Regions from separate parts of the Streptomyces sp. RPA4-2 genome, predicted to be linked through region 3. Evidence: riboswitches for the same ligand, from Rfam matches in the RefSeq annotation. Region 3 holds a riboswitch; each other region holds the start of a gene.
What was found. Region 3 has a riboswitch for cobalamin ahead of metE (5-methyltetrahydropteroyltriglutamate--homocysteine S-methyltransferase). Riboswitches for the same ligand answer to the same signal wherever they lie in the genome.
Positions count from the first base shown of each region.

Region 1 (4,760 bases), 8.9 Mb from region 3:
ACGGCGGAGCCGTACCAGCCTCACTCGTGGACTTCGGTCTGTACTTCTTCCACTGCGCGCGGCGGCAGATCGACGCCGGGTACGGCCCGTACTTCTACCTGCCGAAGCTGGAGAACCGCTACGAGGCGCGTCTGTGGAACGATGTCTTCGTCCTCGCCCAGCAGTTGCTCGGCATCCCCCGCGGTACCGTCCGGGCCACCGTCCTGATCGAGACGATCACCGCAGCCGTGGAGATGGAGGAGATCCTCCACGCGTTGCGCGAGCACAGTGCCGGCCTCAACGCGGGCCGTTGGGACTACCTGTTCAGTCTGATCAAGACCTTCGGTCACCGCGCGGACGTCCTGCTGCCTGACCGGGCGGCTGTGACGATGACCGCGCCGTTCCTGCGCGCGTACACCGAACTGCTGGTACGCACCTGCCACCGGCGGGGGGCCCACGCCATCGGCGGCATGGCCGCCCACGTGCCGGGCCAGGACCGGGCCGCTCACGAGGCGGCCCTGGCCGAGGTCCGGCTCGACAAGGAGCGTGAGGCCGAGGACGGCTTCGACGGCTCCTGGGTCGCCCACCCCGGTCTCGTGCCGGTGTGCCGTGAGGCCTTCGACGGTGTCCTCGGCGACCGGCCCCATCAGATCGAGCGCACCCGCGGCGACACCGAGGTGGACGCCGCGGACCTGCTGCCCGTACGCCGCGTCGGCGGGCCGCCCACCGAGGAGGGCGTGCGCACCAACATCGCGGTCACGCTCCGCTACTTCGATGCCTGGCTGCGCGGCAGTGGGGCCGTCGCCCTGTACGGCCTGATGGAGGACGCGGCGACCGCGGAGATCGCCCGCGTACAGATCTGGCAGTGGCTACGGCAGCGTGCCGTCGACCGGGAGACGGTGCTGCGGCTGCTCGACGACGAACTCGCCGCACTGGGTGCCGAATACCCGTGGGCCGCCGTGGACGAGGTGCGGTCCCTCTTCGAACGCAACACCCTGGAACCGGAGTTGCCCCTGTTCTTCACCCCGGACGCCTATACCCGCCATCTCGTCCGGCACGCCGAGGCGGCCTGACGGGGCGGCCCGCGCGGAGGTTCCACCTGTACGACCAGGGTTGAGGGCCCTGGTGGATCCGGGGTCGAGGGCCCCGGTGGATCCGGACCGAGGGGTCCGGACGGCGCCGCCGGTCGAGGGTCCGGCGGCGCCGGCACTTCTGTCGGCCCGGGGTGCCGGATCCCCGAATGCCGTCACCGCATCCGAGGGGCCGGGCCGGAGACGGCGATCCGGACCGGCGAGCGTACGTGCTGAAGCCGTGCCTGACCTGAGCCGCACGCCGGGGACCACGGGACGGCCTCAGCCGCGTGACGACGAGACAGGCCGCTCGTCACCCGAATCCTGCGCGCCGGACCGGCCCCGGTGGCGTTCGAGCAGGCTCGCCAGTGCGCGGCGCAGACACTCCTGGTCCGTTTCCGCCCTGGCCGAGCGGCCCGGTCGCGGGACGCTCGTGTCCGTCCGTGGGCGGGGACACGATGTCGTGTCGCCGCCCAGCACGCACGGGCCGGCGCCGCCTTCAGGGGGACGACCGGCCAGTGCCTAGAGATCCCGCAGCAGTTCCTCGGTCCGCTTCACCTGCTGCGCCGGCACTCGCACCCGGGCGCTCCGGCCTCCGATCGCCTGTCGCAAGTCGTGGATTTGGGGAGACCGCGAGAGGGCCCCCGGATGGTTCCGGTGGGCCCTCTGCGCGAGATCGCCCGCTGATGACTCAGCGGGCGATCTCGGTAGGTCATCTCTGCGTCAATGGGTCAGTTCGGTACGGGAGTTGCTCCCGCGGGGACCGCCGCCGGCCGCGGGGCCAGCAGGCGCTGCGCCAACTCCCCGAAGACCAGGCCGAAGCCGGTCCACAGCGTGAGCTGGATGGCGAGGGCCGAGGTACGGAACCGCCACAGCAAGGTGGCCGGGAAGTCCTTCGGGACCTCGTTGATGACCGGGAGGAACTCGTACGCGATTCCGATCACGAGAGCGAAGAAGACGACCGCGGCGACGGTGGCGTACCAAGTGCCCCAACGGGGTGCGAGCCGCTTGCCGAGGATCACGGCGGCGACCGCGAGCAGCACACTCAGCACCATCATCAGGAAGTACAGCGTCGTGCGCTTGCCGATGGTGTCGGGGTCGCCGACGGACGGCGGGTTGGCCGGGTACTTCAGGAACGGCACGACGTACACCGCGAGCAGCGCGCAGCCGGACAGCAGCAGCGCGGTCGCGCGCGGGCTGAAGCGGCCGACGCGGCCGAGTGCGAAGCAGTACGCGAGGGCGGCGATGCCGCCGAAGGCCACTCCGTAGATCAGCACGCCGGTGGCGAGGCCGCCGGTGGACTGAAGGCTACGGCTGACGATCTCGACCTCGTGCCCGTGTGCCGGGGCGTGGGCCTCTTCGAATCCGATGGCATCGTCGACGCTGGGCTCGCCCAGGAAGTAGGCGACGACGAGGGCCAGCACACCGGCGGCGAGGCCGGCGAGCATGCCCCGCACGAGAAGGTTTCTGACAGTTGCGGAGTTCATGGGTGCGCGGTGTCCCTCGTCAGTGGCAGGGGAAGCCGAGGAGGTGGCGGGCGTCGTGCACCCACTCGTGAACGTCCTCGCCGGAGACGACGGAGGTGGCGCCCTGCTCGGCGCCGACGAAATAGAGCATGACCAGCATCAGGATGCCGAAGAAGACCGCCCAGGGGACGATCGTGCCGATCGGCAGTTTGGCGGGGATCGGGGTGGCTGTCGGCGGAGCGACGGTCTGCGCCATGGCAGGACCTCCTCGGGAGTTCGCGTCCCATCTCGGTGGTGCACAGGACGACAGCTGCGGGTCTGACTTGAGAGACCCCCTGCGGAGGGGGTCTCGTTCACAGTGGCGCGACCGTGCCGGATTTCCACCGGCTTCCGCCATGCCGTCGTCGATATCGCACTGACCGTACCGCGTGTCGGGTTCATGGCCAAGACCGTCCCCGCCGCCGTGATCTTCGTCTCGCCAGGCGGGGCGGCCGCCGTGACCTGTGGGTCAGCGGTGGGGGAAGCGGGCCGACCGCTTCCCGGCGAAGACGCTCATGGGCCACCCGTACGCCCCCTGCTGGATGAACGCGACGGCCCGGCTCACCTGGGCGCCTCCCGCGTGATGTCGGGTGCGGCAAGGCCGAGTTCACGCTCGCCGAGCGGGGTGAAGAAGCGTGCGACGTCCGCGTCGGAGACCTCGGCGAGCGTCGGCGGCGACCAACGCGGTTCGCGGTCCTTGTCGATGACCTGGGCCCGGATGCCCTCCACGAGGTCCGGTTCGGTGAGTGCCGCGCAGGAGACGCGGTATTCCTGGTCGAGCACCTCCTCCAGGGAGCCGGGCCGACGGGCTCCGCGCATCGCGGCGAGGGTGACCTTGAGGGCGGTGGGTGACTTGGTGAGCAGGGTCTCGGCGGCCTCCTTGGCCGCGCTGTCCCCGTGATCCAGCAAGCGGCCCACGATCTCCTCGACGGTGCGGGCGGAGTAACAGGCGTCGATCCAGCGCCGTGCTTCCGCGAGGCCCCCGGGCGGCGCGTCCCTGACGTGACGGCCCAGAACTTCCCGTACCGGCGCGTGAGCGAGGTCCTGGACGAGTCGTGGCAGGGAGTCGGACGGCACGTACTGGTCGGACAGCCCGCACAGCAGGGCGTCGCCCGCGCCCACCGGGGTTCCGGTCAGCGCCAGGTGTGTGCCCAGTTCGCCGGGCGCGAGAGCGAGGAGGTAGGTGCCGCCCACGTCCGGGACGAAGCCGATACCGGTCTCGGGCATCGCGATCCGGGAACGCTCGGTGGCGATCCGTACGCTGCCGTGCGCGGAGACACCGACGCCGCCGCCCATCACGATGCCGTCCATCACGGCGACATACGGTTTCGGGTAGCGCGCGATACGGGCGTTGAGCCGGTACTCGTCGCGCCAGAAGGCCATCGACGCCGCGCCGTCCCCGTTCCGGGCGTCGTCGTGGATGGCGCGGATGTCGCCGCCCGCGCACAGGCCCCGCTCCCCCGCGCCGGTCACGACGACGGTCTCCACGGCCGGGTCGTGTTCCCAGACCGTGAGCGCCGAGTCGATGCGGCGGACCATGGTGTGGGTGAGGGCGTTGAGCGCCCGGGGCCGGTTGAGGGTGAGGTACGCGGCGCGCCCCTCGGTACGCAGGAGTACGGAGTCGTCGGTGCCGGTGACCGCCCCGGCGTCGTGGGCGCCGGTCATCCGAACACCCCCATCAGGCCGCGGGCCACGTTGACGCGCATGTTCTCGTTGGTTCCTTCCAGGATCCGGTGGACACGGAGATCGAGGACGATCCTCTCGATGCCATGGTCGCTCAGGCGGCCGTCGCCGTTGCGCGGGGGCGGGACCCGGTCGGCCACGGAGCATCCGGTGGCGGTGGCGAACCGTCCGGCCATGGTGCGCAGGGCCGTGTCGCGCGGCGCATCGACGCCTCCGGTCGCGCCACGCATGTCGTCTCGGCACCGACACCCTCGCCCTCGGCCCAGGGCAAGGCGGGCCGTCGACGTACTCATCAGCCGGGAGAGGGGTCGCCAAGGGCGGGCCGCGTCCTCATCGGGGGGCTATACGCTCCAGCACCCGGGCGGCCGCGGCGATGTCGCATCCCTCCAGGCGGGAGAAGACGTGACGCCGCGCACTCGCGAGATTCGTCGGCCAGGCCTGCTCGAGGCGCGTCCGTCCCGCAGTGGTCAAGGAAGCGAGCCACCCGCGTCCGTCGTTCGGGCACCTCTTGCGCAGCACGAGC
Region 1 is NZ_CP050975.2:9,757,958-9,762,717, reverse strand. Features, by position in the region: gene aceB (malate synthase A) at 1-1,052, shown strand, start outside; gene HEP85_RS43145 (CbtA family protein) at 1,781-2,536, opposite strand; gene HEP85_RS43140 (CbtB-domain containing protein) at 2,556-2,771, opposite strand; cobalamin riboswitch at 2,809-2,950, opposite strand; gene HEP85_RS43135 (enoyl-CoA hydratase/isomerase family protein) at 3,116-4,219, opposite strand; gene HEP85_RS43130 (acyl-CoA dehydrogenase family protein) at 4,216-4,530, opposite strand; gene HEP85_RS43125 (MarR family winged helix-turn-helix transcriptional regulator) at 4,568-4,760, opposite strand, start outside.
Region 1: it holds a riboswitch for cobalamin, as region 3 does, so the genes downstream of both, HEP85_RS43140 (CbtB-domain containing protein) here and metE (5-methyltetrahydropteroyltriglutamate--homocysteine S-methyltransferase) in region 3, are expected to answer to the same signal.

Region 2 (4,760 bases), 5.2 Mb from region 3:
CTTCGTGCGCGGCCGCTTCGGCTCCAAGGGCCTGTCCCTCGCCGTCGCCGTCACCGGCATCCTCGCGACCATGCCGTACATCGCGCTCCAACTGGTGGGCATCCAGGCCGTGCTGGACGTCATGGGCGTCGGCGGCGGCGAGAACACGAACTGGTTCGTCAAGGACCTCCCGCTCCTCATCGCCTTCGGCGTACTGGCCGCGTACACCTACTCCTCGGGCCTGCGCGCCCCCGCCCTGATCGCGTTCGTGAAGGACACCCTGATCTACATCGTGATCGCGGTGGCCATCATCTACATCCCGATCAAGCTGGGCGGCTTCGACGAGATCTTCCACTCGGCGAGCGAGAAGTACGCCGCGGCCGGCGCGGGCGGGATCGTACCGGCCCAGGCAGGGCAGTGGACCTACGCCACCCTGGCACTCGGCTCCGCGCTCGCCCTGTTCATGTACCCGCACTCGATCACCGCGACGCTGTCCAGCCGCAGCCGTGAGGTGATCCGGCGCAACACCACGATCCTGCCGCTCTACTCCCTGATGCTGGGCCTGCTCGCCCTGCTCGGCTTCATGGCGATCGCGGCCGGGGTGAAGGTCACCAACGGCCAGCTCGCCATCCCGCAGCTCTTCGAGGACATGTTCCCGGACTGGTTCGCGGGTGTGGCCTTCGCCGCGATCGGCATCGGAGCCCTCGTCCCCGCGGCCATCATGTCCATCGCGGCCGCGAACCTCTTCACCCGCAACATCTACAGGGACTTCATCAATCCGGACGCGACCCCGCAGCAGGAGACGAAGGTCTCCAAGCTGGTCTCGCTCCTGGTGAAGGTGGGCGCGCTGGTCTTCGTCCTGACGATGGACAAGACGGTCGCCATCAACTTCCAGCTCCTGGGCGGCATCTGGATCCTGCAGACCTTCCCGGCCCTGGTCGGCGGTCTGTTCACGCGCTGGTTCCACCGCTGGGCGCTGCTCGGCGGCTGGGCGGTCGGCATGCTCTACGGCACGCTCGCCGCCTACGGGGTCGCCTCACCGACGCAAGCGCACTTCGGCGGCAGCTCGAAGGAGATCCCGGGGATCGGGGAGATCGGCTACATCGGTCTGACGGCGTTCGTCATGAACGTGGTGGTCTCCGTCGTCCTCACCTTCGCCCTGCGGGCGTTCAAGGCGCCCGACGGCGTGGACGAGACGTCACCGGCGGACTACACGGCGGACGCGGGCGACCCGGGAGTCCAGGTCGAACTGCCCCCGGCCACCGCGGAGGCGGGCCACTAGGCGCCTTGCGAAAGTCCCGCCCGCTCCCACGGGCGGGCACCGCCGGGCGCGGTCCGGGACAGCGGTACCAGGGAGCGGGCCGCCGGAGAGAGATCCGGCGGCCCGCCGCCGTGCGTCCGGGGCACACTCCCGGCATGGACATCGTCATCAGGCCCGCGCGGCCGGAGGAGTACCCCTGCGTCGGCGAGATCACCGTGCGGGCCTATCTCGGGGACGGGCTGCTCGACTTCGGGGAGGGCGACCCGTATCTCGGAGAGCTGCGGGACGTCGCGAAGCGGGCCGCCGCGGCCGAGGTGCTCGTCGCGGTCGAGGGGGAACAGGTCCTCGGCGGCGTGACCTTCGTCCCCCGGGGCGGCCCCATGGCCGACATCGCACGGCCCGGCGAGGCCGAGATCCGGATGCTCGCCGTCGCGCGCGAGGCCCGCGGCCGGGGTGCGGGCGCGGCCCTCGTGGGCGCCTGCGTCGACCGCGCACGGGCCACCGGGGGCTGTGCGCGCGTGGTGCTGTCCACCCAGCGCACCATGCGCACCGCCCACCGCCTCTACGAACGCCTCGGCTTCACCCGCGCCCCGGAGCGCGACTGGAACCCGGTTCCGCACCTCGACGACGTCTTCCTCCTCACCTACGAGTTGACCCTCAGGCACACTCCGTAGCGCCCTCCGAAGCCGACACGGCACAACATGTGGGGGTGCTTCCTCAGCCCGGCACTAGATGTATGCTCATGCTCGCTGTCGTCGCAGGGGAATCCGGTGCGAATCCGGAACTGTCCCGCAACGGTGTACTTGTGCGCATTCGCGCACGGGCTTCAGTCCGAGGACCTGCCGACAGCGTGCCCCGGCCAGCCGGCCCGGGCGCCGACGACGTCCGGGCCTCGTGGAATGGGCCGGTGGACGCACGCGTACCCGTAACCGAGTCGCGTGTCCCGCTGCCCTCCGCCAGGCCCCGTGCCGAGCGAGGGAGAGCCCCAAGTGACCATCGCGCCAGCCGACCCGGTTTCAGTTTCCGCCCAGCAGGCCCCGGTGGAAGCGGAGTCCGCGCAGCGGGCCCCGGTGGAGACGGACGGTCCCGGTACCACGCTGCTGCGTACCCTGACCGACTTCACCGCCGACCTCCCCGGCGCCGACCCCGGCCGGGTCGCCGCCGCCGCGCTGCGCGGCCGGTCCACGCACGCGGACGACGCGGAACTGCGCGAGCTGGCCACCGAGGCGGCCGCCGGCCTCATCTCCGAGGACCCCGTGTACTCGCGGCTGGCCGCCAGGCTGCTGACGGTCGGCATCGCCGAGGAGGCCGCCTCGCAGGGCGTCACGACGTTCTCCGAGTCCATCACCACGGGCCGGCGCGAGGGTCTGATCGCCGACCGCACGGCGGACTTCGTCGACCTTCACGCGGCCCGCCTGGACGCGCTGATCGACACCGCGGGCGACGACCGCTTCGGCTACTTCGGCCTGCGCACCCTGCACAGCCGCTACCTGCTCCGGCACCCGATCACCCGCAAGGTCGTCGAGACCCCCCAGCACTTCATGCTCCGGGTGGCGTCCGGCCTGGCGGAGGACGACACGGCCCGGTCCGTCGACGAAGTGGCCGCGCTCTACGGCCTGATGAGCCGGCTGGACTACCTCCCCTCCTCCCCCACGCTCTTCAACTCCGGTACGCGGCACCCCCAGATGTCGTCCTGCTACCTCCTCGACTCCCCGCTGGACGAGCTGGACTCCATCTACGACCGCTACCACCAGGTCGCGCGCCTGTCGAAGCACGCGGGCGGTATCGGGCTGTCCTACTCCCGCATCCGCTCCCGCGGTTCACTGATCCGCGGCACGAACGGGCACTCCAACGGCATCGTCCCGTTCCTGAAGACCCTCGACGCCTCGGTCGCCGCGGTGAACCAGGGCGGCCGGCGCAAGGGCGCCGCCGCGGTCTACCTGGAGACCTGGCACTCCGACATCGAGGAGTTCCTGGAGCTGCGTGACAACACCGGCGAGGACGCCCGCCGTACGCACAACCTGAACCTCGCGCACTGGATCCCGGACGAGTTCATGCGCCGGGTCGACGCCGACGCGCAGTGGTCCCTCTTCTCCCCCTCCGACGTGCCCGGACTGGTCGACCTGTGGGGCGCCGAGTTCGACGCGGCGTACCGTGCGGCGGAGGCGAAGGGCCTGGCGAAGAAGACCATCCCGGCCCGCGACCTCTACGGCCGCATGATGCGCACCCTGGCGCAGACCGGCAACGGCTGGATGACCTTCAAGGACGCCGCCAACCGCACGGCCAACCAGACGGCGGAGCCGGGCCACACCGTGCACTCCTCGAACCTGTGCACCGAGATCCTGGAGGTCACGGACGACGGGGAGACGGCCGTCTGCAACCTCGGCTCGGTCAACCTCGGCGCGTTCGTCGACACGACGACCGGCGATCTCGACTGGGAGCGTCTGGACGAGACGGTCCGCACCGCCGTCACCTTCCTCGACCGCGTCGTCGACATCAACTTCTACCCGACCGAGCAGGCGGGCCGGTCGAACGCCAAGTGGCGCCCCGTCGGCCTCGGCGCGATGGGCCTCCAGGACGTCTTCTTCAAGCTGCGTCTGCCCTTCGACTCGCCCGCCGCCCGCGCGCTCTCCACCCGTATCGCCGAGCGCATCATGCTCGCCGCCTACGAGGCCTCCGCCGACCTCGCCGAGCGCAACGGCCCGCTGCCGGCCTGGGAGAAGACCCGTACCGCCCGCGGTGTGCTGCACCCCGACCACTTCGACGTCGAGCTGAACTGGCCGGAGCGCTGGGCGGCGCTGCGGGAGCGCATCGCCGCGGTCGGCATGCGCAACTCGCTGCTGCTCGCCATCGCGCCCACCGCGACGATCGCGTCCATCGCGGGCGTGTACGAGTGCATCGAGCCGCAGGTCTCGAACCTCTTCAAGCGCGAGACGCTGTCCGGTGAGTTCCTCCAGGTCAACTCCTACCTTGTGGCCGAGCTGAAGAAGCTCGGGGTGTGGGACGCGCAGACCCGGGAGGCGCTGCGCGAGGCGAACGGCTCGGTGCAGGGCTTCACCTGGGTGCCGCAGGACGTCCGCGACCTGTACCGCACGGCGTGGGAGATCCCGCAGCGCGGCCTCATCGACATGGCCGCGGCCCGTACCCCGTTCCTGGACCAGGCCCAGTCGCTGAACCTCTTCCTGGAGACGCCGACCATCGGCAAGCTCTCCTCGATGTACGCGTACGCCTGGAAGTCGGGCCTGAAGACGACGTACTACCTGCGCTCGCGCCCGGCGACCCGCATCGCCCGTGCCGCCCAGGCGCAGGCCCAGCCCGAGAAGACCATCCCCCTCCAGCAGGTCGCCGACCCCGACGCCGTCGCCTGCTCCCTGGAGAACCCCGAGTCCTGCGAGGCCTGTCAGTAATGAGCTCCACCGAGAAGAACCTGCTCGACCCGGGCTTCGAACTCACCCTGCGTCCCATGCGCTACCCGGACTTCTACGAGCGCTACCGGGACGCCATCAAGAACACCTGGACC
Region 2 is NZ_CP050975.2:6,007,101-6,011,860, reverse strand. Features, by position in the region: gene mctP (monocarboxylate uptake permease MctP) at 1-1,261, shown strand, start outside; gene HEP85_RS26425 (GNAT family N-acetyltransferase) at 1,396-1,914, shown strand; cobalamin riboswitch at 1,947-2,102, shown strand; gene HEP85_RS26420 (ribonucleoside-diphosphate reductase subunit alpha) at 2,281-4,647, shown strand; gene HEP85_RS26415 (ribonucleotide-diphosphate reductase subunit beta) at 4,647-4,760, shown strand, end outside.
Region 2: it holds a riboswitch for cobalamin, as region 3 does, so the genes downstream of both, HEP85_RS26420 (ribonucleoside-diphosphate reductase subunit alpha) here and metE (5-methyltetrahydropteroyltriglutamate--homocysteine S-methyltransferase) in region 3, are expected to answer to the same signal.

Region 3 (4,760 bases):
ACGAGGCGCTCGCCCTGCCCACCGACTTCTCGGCGCGGATCGCCCGCAATACCCAGTTGCTGATCCAGCAGGAGTCGGGCACGACGCGGGTGATCGACCCGTGGGGCGGCAGCGCCTACGTGGAGAAGCTGACGTACGACCTGGCACGCCGGGCCTGGCAGCACATCGAGGAGGTCGAGGCGGCCGGCGGCATGGCGCAGGCCATCGACGCGGGCATCCCGAAGCTGCGCGTGGAGGAGGCCGCGGCCCGCACCCAGGCCCGGATCGACTCGGGCCGTCAGCCGGTCATCGGCGTCAACAAGTACCGGGTCGACACCGACGAACAGATCGATGTCCTCAAGGTCGACAACTCCTCCGTACGGACCCAGCAGATCGAGAAGCTGCGCCGGCTGCGCGCGGAGCGCGACGAGTCCGCGTGCCAGGAGTCGCTGCGTGCGCTGACGGCGGCCGCCGGGGGCACCGGCAACCTGCTGGAGCTGGCGGTGAACGCGGCCCGCGCCAAGGCCACCGTCGGTGAGATCTCCGACGCTCTGGAGAAGGTGTACGGGCGGCACGCGAGCCAGATCCGTACGATCTCGGGTGTGTACCGCAACGAAGCAGGCGAGTCGCCGTCCGTCGAGCGCACCCGCACCCGGGTGGACGCCTTCGAGGAGTCCGAGGGCCGCCGGCCGCGCATCCTGGTGGCCAAGATGGGCCAGGACGGCCATGACCGCGGGCAGAAGGTCATCGCCACGGCCTTCGCCGACCTCGGCTTCGACGTGGACGTCGGCCCGCTGTTCCAGACCCCGGCCGAGGTGGCACGGCAGGCCGTCGAGGCCGACGTGCACATCGTCGGGGTGTCCTCGCTGGCCGCCGGGCACCTCACCCTGGTCCCGGCGCTGCGGGAGCAACTGGCGGAGGAGGGACGCGAGGACATCATGATCGTGGTGGGCGGGGTGATTCCGCCGCAGGACGTGCCGACCCTGCTGGAGATGGGCGCGGCGGCCGTCTTCCCGCCGGGAACGGTGATCCCGGACGCGGCGCACGACCTGGTGGAACGGCTGGCCACCGGTCTCGGACACGGCTGAGGCCCATGGCGATCGACCTCGACTCCTATGTGAAGGGCGTACTCGACGGGAAGCGTGCGTACATCGCGCGGGCCATCACTCTCGTCGAGTCCACCCGGGCCGATCACCGGTCCCTCGGGCAGGCGCTGCTGACCCAGTTGCTGCCCCACGGCGGCAACGCCCGGCGCATCGGCATCACCGGGGTGCCGGGTGTGGGCAAGTCGACCTTCATCGACGCGCTCGGCACAATGCTCACCTCGCTCGGGCACCGGGTCGCGGTGCTCGCCGTCGACCCCTCGTCGACCCGTACGGGCGGTTCGATCCTGGGTGACAAGACCCGTATGGAGCGCCTGGCGGTGGACCCCGCCGCTTTCGTACGCCCCTCCCCCACCGCCGGCACCCTCGGCGGCGTGGCGAAGGCGACACGGGAGTCGATGGTGGTGATGGAGGCGGCGGGCTACGACGTGATCCTGGTGGAGACGGTGGGTGTCGGCCAGTCGGAGACCGCGGTGGCGAACATGGTCGACTCCTTCCTGCTGCTCACGCTGGCCCGCACCGGCGACCAGTTGCAAGGCATCAAGAAGGGGGTCCTGGAGCTCGCGGACGTGATCACCGTCAACAAGGCGGACGGCCCGCACGAGCGGGACGCGCGTTCCGCGGCACGGGAGTTGGCGGGCGCCCTTCGTCTGATGCATCCGGTGGACGCGGCCTGGACTCCCCCCGTGCTGAGTTGCAGCGCCCGCGAGTCGACCGGCCTGGAAGCCGTCTGGGAGCGCCTCGAACAGCACCGCGTCCTGCTCGACTCGACCGGCCGCCTCGCCGCCAAGCGCCGCGACCAGCAGGTCGACTGGACCTGGACGATGGTCCGCGACGAGCTCCTCGGCCGGCTGCACGCGGATCCGGCGGTACGAGCCCTCACGCCCGCCCTCGAACAGCAGGTGCGGGACGGGGAGTTGACGGCCACGCTGGCGGCGGAACGCATCCTGGGCGTGTTCGGCGGCGCGGAAGGCTGACGCGTCAGGGCACTCCGCCCGTCCACGACGGGACGCGGCACCGTGTTGGCGCGACGGACACGGTGCCTGCCCGCGCCGCCCCTGGAACACGCGCCGCCGAGCCGTGGGCGACCGCGGACGGTGTCCCATGTCACCGTCCGCGATGTGAGCCGCTCACGCCACGGGACCGTGTCGCCCCCTAGGGTGGCCTGTGCAGCTGGTTCGCCCCGTCCGCCAGGCGGGATGCGTCGTAAGAGGGAACCCGGTGGGAATCCGGGACTGCCCCGCAGCGGTGAGTGGGAACGAACGCCGTCATACGCACTGGGCCCGACCGGGTCCGGGAAGCGACGGCCAGTAGGTGGATGCCCTTCGGGGAAGCCGCGCCCGCGAGTCCGAAGACCTGCCCGTTGCCCGCACGCGACCGTTCGCGCGCGGACATCCCGGTGACCTCGTGGGCGGGTCGGCGTACATACCGGCGGTCGACCGCGCCTCGTGGCGCGGGCGGATTCCGCCCGGTTCGTCACCCCTTCGCGTTCGCGTCCCGTCGTCGGGATCCCGACGAGACATCTCGCGAAGGAGATTTCCGTGACAGCCAAGCCCGCAGCCGCGGCAGCACGAGCCACCGTGTACGGCTACCCCCGCCAAGGTCCCGACCGTGAGCTGAAGAAGGCGATCGAGGGCTACTGGAAGGGCCGGACCACCGCCGACGCCCTCCGGGAGACCGCCGCCGGTCTGCGCCGGTCGAACTGGCGGCACCTGGCGGAATCCGGCATCCACGAGGTGCCGACCGGCGACTTCTCGTACTACGACCACGTCCTCGACACCAGTGTCATGGTCGGCGCCGTCCCCGAGCGGCACCGCAAGGCCGTCGAAGCCGACCCGCTCGACGGGTACTTCGCGATGGCGCGCGGCACCCAGGACGTGGCGCCGCTGGAGATGACCAAGTGGTTCGACACCAACTACCACTACCTGGTACCGGAGTTGGGTCCGGACACGGTGTTCAGGACCGACTCCGCACACCAGGTCGGGCAGCTCAGGGAGGCGATCGCCCTCGGTCACGCGGCCCGGCCCGTCCTCGTCGGTCCGGTCACCTATCTCCTGCTGGCCAAGCCGGCGCCCGGTGTCGCCGCGGACTTCGAACCGCTGACCCTGCTGGACCGGCTGCTGCCCGTCTACGCCGAGGTGCTCGCCGACCTCCGCGCGGCGGGAGCCGACTGGGTGCAGCTCGACGAGCCCGCTCTGGTCCAGGACCGCACCCCCGCCGAACTCAACGCCGCCGCGCGCGCCTACCGCGGCCTCGGCGCGCTGACCGACCGGCCGAAGCTGCTGCTCGCCTCGTACTTCGACCGCCTCGGCGACGCCCTGCCCGTACTGGCCAAGGCCCCGGTGGACGGCCTCGCGCTGGACTTCACCGGCGCGGCCGCCGCCAACCTCGACGCCCTGGCCGCTGTCGGCGGACTGCCCGGAAAGCGTCTGGTGGCCGGCGTGGTCGACGGCCGCAACATCTGGGTCAACAACCTGGAGAGGTCCCTCGGCACACTCGGCACCCTGCTCGGGCTCGCCGACCGGGTGGACGTCTCCGCCTCCTGCTCGCTCCTGCACGTACCGCTCGACGCGTCCGCCGAACGGGACATCGACCCGCAGATCCTGCACTGGCTCGCCTTCGCCCGCCAGAAGACGACCGAGATCGCCACCCTCGCCGAGGGCCTCGCCCGGGGCACCGACACCATCGCCGCCGAACTGGCCGCGAACCGGGCCGACCTCGCCTCCCGGGCGGCCTCCGCGATCACCCACGACCCGGCGGTCCGCGGCCGCACCACCGCCGTCACGGACACCGATGCCCGTCGCTCCCAGCCGTACGCCGAGCGGGCCACCGCCCAGCGCGCGCACCTGGGCCTCCCCCTCCTGCCGACCACCACCATCGGGTCCTTCCCGCAGACCGCCGAACTGCGCACCGCACGGGCCGATCTGCGGACCGGCCGGATCGACGTCGCCGGGTACGAGGAACTCATCAGGGCCGAGATCGGCGAGGTGATCTCCTTCCAGGAGAAGGCCGGCATCGACGTCCTGGTGCACGGCGAGGCCGAACGCAACGACATGGTGCAGTACTTCGCCGAACAGCTCACGGGTTACCTCACCACACAGCACGGGTGGGTCCAGTCGTACGGCACCCGCTACGTCCGCCCGCCGATCCTGGCCGGCGACATCTCACGGCCCGAACCGATGACGGTGCGCTGGACCACGTACGCCCAGTCGCTCACCACCAAGCCGGTCAAGGGCATGCTCACGGGACCGGTCACCATGCTCGCCTGGTCCTTCGTCCGCGACGACCAGCCCCTCGGCGACACCGCCCGCCAGGTCGCACTCGCCCTCCGCGACGAGGTCGACGACCTGGAGAGCGCGGGTACATCGGTCATCCAGGTCGACGAACCCGCACTGCGCGAGACACTGCCCCTGCGCGCCGCCGACCGACCCGCCTACCTGGAGTGGGCCACCGAGGCGTTCCGGCTCAGCACCAGCGGCGTACGCCCGGACACCCAGATCCACACCCACATGTGCTACGCCGAGTTCGGTGACATCGTGCAGGCCATCGACGACCTCGACGCCGACGTCATCAGCCTGGAGGCCGCCCGCTCCCACATGCAGGTCGCCCGCGAACTCGCCGCCCACGGCTACCCGCGCGAGGCCGGACCCGGTGTGTACGACATCCACTCACCCCGCG
Region 3 is NZ_CP050975.2:838,614-843,373, forward strand. Features, by position in the region: gene scpA (methylmalonyl-CoA mutase) at 1-1,067, shown strand, start outside; gene meaB (methylmalonyl Co-A mutase-associated GTPase MeaB) at 1,073-2,059, shown strand; cobalamin riboswitch at 2,240-2,461, shown strand; gene metE (5-methyltetrahydropteroyltriglutamate--homocysteine S-methyltransferase) at 2,624-4,760, shown strand, end outside.

Region 4 (4,760 bases), 1.5 Mb from region 3:
TGTCGGCGGTCGACAACAACAACACTGTGCTCATGCGGGCGCTCCCGGTGGAATGAAAGGCAGTCCTTGCGGCGCGCCCGACTCGATGAGCCGCCACAGCGCGTCCGTGTCCGCGTGTTCCTCGATCAGATCGCCGAGCCGGTCCAGCTGCTCCTCGCGCAGCGCCCCGAACGACGTGTCGGCGGCCGGTACGAAGCGGCGGCCCGCGGCGGCCGCCACCTCGCGCAGGAAGGCACGCCGGAAGCCGTCCGACTCCAGCGAGCCGTGCCAGTGGGTACCCCAGACGGCACCCACCCGGCAGCCGTCCAAGAAGGGCTCGCCACCGGTCACTTCGGCGACGCCGTGATGAATCTCGTACCCCTCGACGTGTTCCCCGAGCGCCTCGCCGGCCGGCCGGGTGAGGGTCTTCTCGCGCGCGAACCGCACGCGGACGGGGAGGAGTCCGAGCCCGTCGACATGCCCGGCCCGCGACTCGACCTCGTCCTCGATGTGGTCCCCGAGGAGCTGGAAGCCGCCGCAGATCCCCAGCACCGGGCGGCCCTCGGCGGCCCGCCGGGCCAGCGCGTCCGCGAGGCCCCGCTCGCGCAGCCACGTCAGCGCCTTCACGGTGCCCCGGGTCCCCGGCACGACGACCAGGTCCGCGTCGGCCAGTTCCGCGGCCCGGTCCACGAACCGCACGACGACGCCGGGTTCGGCGGCCAGCGCGTCCACGTCCGTGAAGTTGGACATCAGCGGGACCGCGCAGACCGCGACGCGCAGGACGTCCTCGCCGACGGGCTCGGCGACCGCCGACTCCCGCACGGCACCGCGCAGCGACACACGCAGGCCGTCCTCCTCGTCGATCCCGAGGCCGTGCCGGAAGGGCAGGACCCCGTACGTACGGCGTCCGGTGAGGTCCTTCAGCATGTCGAGTCCGGGCTCCAGCAGGGACACGTCGCCGCGGAACTTGTTGACCAGGAACCCGGCGACGAACTCCTGGTCCTCGCGGGACAGCAGCGCGACCGTCCCGAAGAACGAGGCGAACACGCCGCCGCGGTCGATGTCGCCGACGACGAGCACGGGCAGCCGCGCGTTGCGCGCGATCCCCATGTTCACGATGTCGGTCCGCCGCAGATTGATCTCGGCAGGACTGCCGGCCCCCTCACAGATCACCGCGTCATACGTGCCCCGCAACTCGGCGAGGCAGTCCAGCACGGTGCCCAGGAGCTGTCGCTGCCGCCCGCCGTGGTAGCCGCGGGCGGTCATCTCGCCCACCGGCCTGCCCATGAGCACGACCTGACTGCTCCGGTCGCTGCCCGGCTTGAGCAGCACGGGGTTCATGAGCGCGGTCGGTTCCACGCGGGCGGCCTGCGCCTGCATGGCCTGGGCGCGCCCGATCTCGGCGCCCTCGCGGGTCACGAAGGAGTTCAGGGACATGTTCTGCGCCTTGAAGGGCGCGACCTTGACGCCCTGGCGCACCAGCCACCGGCAGATCCCGGCGGTCACGACGCTCTTGCCGGCGTCGGAGGTGGTTCCGGCGACGAGGAGACCGCCGTTCATGTCGTACGCCCCTTCGGGAGAGGTCCGCCCGCGAGCAGCCGCCCGGCCAGCAGCCGTCCCGCGGCACTCACGCCGAGGGCGAGCCAACTGACGCGCCGCGACAGCCTCACGGCCCGTTCGATGTCGCCGACGCGCACGGCACGCCCGCCGACGTTGAGGACGGGCCGGTGCTCGACCCGGCCGGCGTAGGAGAGGGTCCCGCCGAGCCGTACCCCGAGTGATCCGGCGAACGAGGCTTCCACGGGCCCGGCGTTGGGGCTCGGATGCCGGCGGGCGTCGGTACGCCAGGCGCGCACCGCCCCGCGCGGGTCGTCGCCGGCGACGGTGGCGAGCGCCGCGGTCAGCCGTGCTCCCGGCCAGCCCGCGACGTCGTCGAGGCGCGCGGAGGCCCAGCCGTAGCGCCGGTACCTGGCGGATCTGTGCCCGACCATGGCGTCGAGCGTGTTCACGGCGCGGAACGCGACCAGTCCGGGCACACCGCCGACGGCTCCCCACACCAGGGCGCCCACCACGGCGTCGGAGGTGTTCTCGGCGACGGACTCGACGACGGCGCGCGCGATGCCGTCGCGGTCCAGTGCCAGAGGGTCGCGCCCGCACAGGTGCGGCAGCCGCGCGCGGGCGGCCTCGACGTCACCGGCGCCGAGCGCGGCACCGATCGCCCGCGCCTCGCGCCCGAGGGAGGTGCCCCCGACGACGGCCCAAGTGGCCGCGGCGGTCAGGGCGATGGAGGCGGCACGGGAACGGCGTACGCCACGGTTCGCGAGCGCGGCGAGCGCACCGGCGCCGCCGACACAGACGGTGGTGTGCAGCGCTCCCCAGCCGCGGTGGTCGCGCCACAGCATCCGCTCCACGGCTCCCGCGGTCCGCCCGAACGCGGCGACCGGATGGCCCCGGCGGGGATCGCCGAGCAGCAGGTCGCCGAGGAGGCCGGTGGCGGCGCCGTACGCGAAGACGCGATCGGCACGCACGGGGTCAGCCCGCCGTGGGGTGAAGTGGAACCCTCGTACTCATCAAGACCCGCAACGGGCAGCCGCGCATGGCGATATGTCCTCACTCAGGGTGTCCGCGCCCTGGTTCGACGAGACCGGCGGTGAGAGTTCCTGGCTCCCGGGGAGTTCCTTCCCCGGTCACAGTGGCGGGACCGCGCCGGATTCACACCGGCTTCCTCTTCTGTCGCCGTACTTGGCTCCGGCAGTCCACCACGGGTTGCAGGACCCGTCAACTTGCCGTTGACCTGCGAGGGGAGAGTGTGCGAAGGCCCACATGGCGAGGGGCGGGGGAGGACGCGTGCGGGGGGTGCGGCACGGCATACGCGTGGGGTGCGGGACGGCGATCCGTCCCGCACCCCACGTGAAGTGATGCCCGTTTCAGGCTGTTTGCCGCCGCGCGGTCACCGCCGCGGGGTCATTTGCCGACGATGAGATAGATCCCGTAGGCCACCGCCGCCGCGCACGCGGCGAAGCAGACGTACGCGCCGGTGACCGCGAGGGCGGCCGAACCGCCCTGGGCGGACGCGGACTCGCGCTTGGTGAGGCCGATGATGCCGAGGGTGAAGAGGCCGACGAGGGCCACGGTGACCACGAGGCTGACTCCGAAGACGGAGCCGAGGGCTGCCCAGTCGATGTTCATGCTGTTCCGTCCTTACACCGTGGCCGGGCGGGTGGGCTCCGCGTCCGGGGACGGGATGGTGGTCTTCAGATCGCCGGACAGGTCTCCGGTGACGGGGCCCGCGGGCGGCGGGGTGACCGCGGCCATCGCGGTGGTGACGATGCCGGCCGGCTCGGCGGCGGCGTCGTTGACGTTGTCGATGGTGACCGGCTGGCGGCGGGACAGCGTCCAGATGGTGCCGGCGCCGGCGACCAGCAGCGCGCCGGTGAGGACGATGCCCCAGGTGCCCTGCTTCGTCAGGAACTCGGCGGCGGCACCGGCCAGTCCGGCGGCCGGCAGGGTCAGGCCCCAGGCGACGAACATCCGGGTCGCGGTGGACCAGCGGACGACACCGCCCTTGCGGCCGAGGCCCGAGCCCATCACGGCACCGGAGCAGACCTGGGTGGTGGAGAGGGAGAAGCCGATGTGCGAGGAGGCCAGGATGGCCGTCGCGGCGCTGGTCTGGGCGGCGAAGCCCTGCTGCGGCGCGAGGTCGGTCAGACCCTTGCCCATCGTGCGGATGATGCGCCAGCCGCCCAGGTAGGTGCCGAGCGCTATGGCGGTACCGGCCGAGACGATGACCCAGGTGGGAGGGTTCGAGCCGGGGGCGATCACACCGCCGGTGACCAGGGCGAGGGTGATGATGCCCATCGTCTTCTGCGCGTCGTTCGTGCCGTGCGCCAGCGAGACCAGACCGGCCGAGGCGATCTGGCCGGCGCGGTAGCCCTTGGCGGTCGCCTTCTGGTCGGCGCGGTTGCTGATCCGGTACGTCAGCCGGGTGGCCAGCATCGCGGCGAGTCCGGCCACGATGGGCGCGGCGACCGCGGGGAGCAGCACCTTGGTGACGACGGTCGAGCCGTTCACCGACGACCAGCCGGCCGACATGACCGCGGCGCCGATCAGACCGCCGAACAGTGCGTGGGAGGAACTGGAGGGCAGACCCAGGAGCCAGGTCAGCAGATTCCAGAGGATGGCGCCGACGAGCGCCGCGAAGATCACTTCGGTACGTATGCCCTCTTCGTTGATGAGTCCGCCGGAGATCGTCTTGGCGACCTCCACGGAGAGGAACGCACCGACGAGATTCAGCACGGCGGACATGGCCACCGCCGTCTTGGGCTTCAGAGCGCCGGTCGAGATGGTCGTCGCCATCGCGTTGGCAGTGTCGTGGAAACCGTTCGTGAAATCGAACACGAGAGCGGTGACGATCACGATTCCGAGGAGGAGCGTGATGTGTTCCATTTACCCAGGCTTCTGTTTGACGTCAGTGGCACGTGGACCGTAGGCAACCTGAGTGAACGGAAGATGAACTGAGGCAGGCTTAGGGGTGTATCGAACCACGGATCACCCCTCCGCTTGCACCGGTGTGGATGCCGGAGGGATGACCCGTGGTTCGAACGAAGGCGGAATATCGGGCTCCGCTAGCCCTTCGCGAGCCTCTTCAGCCGTGCCGTGGATCCGTTGAAGAGATTCTGGTCACCCGGCAGGGTCCCCTTGTTGTCGTACTGCCAGAACGTCCAGGCCGACCAGCCGCCCGGCAGTGCGCCGATGTCCGCGCTGTCGTAGCGGGCCAGCCA
Region 4 is NZ_CP050975.2:2,357,544-2,362,303, reverse strand. Features, by position in the region: gene cobN (cobaltochelatase subunit CobN) at 1-34, opposite strand, end outside; gene HEP85_RS10070 (cobyric acid synthase) at 31-1,539, opposite strand; gene HEP85_RS10065 (cobalamin biosynthesis protein) at 1,536-2,507, opposite strand; cobalamin riboswitch at 2,613-2,756, opposite strand; gene HEP85_RS10060 (hypothetical protein) at 2,944-3,168, opposite strand; gene HEP85_RS10055 (inorganic phosphate transporter) at 3,181-4,425, opposite strand; gene HEP85_RS10050 (lysozyme) at 4,605-4,760, opposite strand, start outside.
Region 4: it holds a riboswitch for cobalamin, as region 3 does, so the genes downstream of both, HEP85_RS10065 (cobalamin biosynthesis protein) here and metE (5-methyltetrahydropteroyltriglutamate--homocysteine S-methyltransferase) in region 3, are expected to answer to the same signal.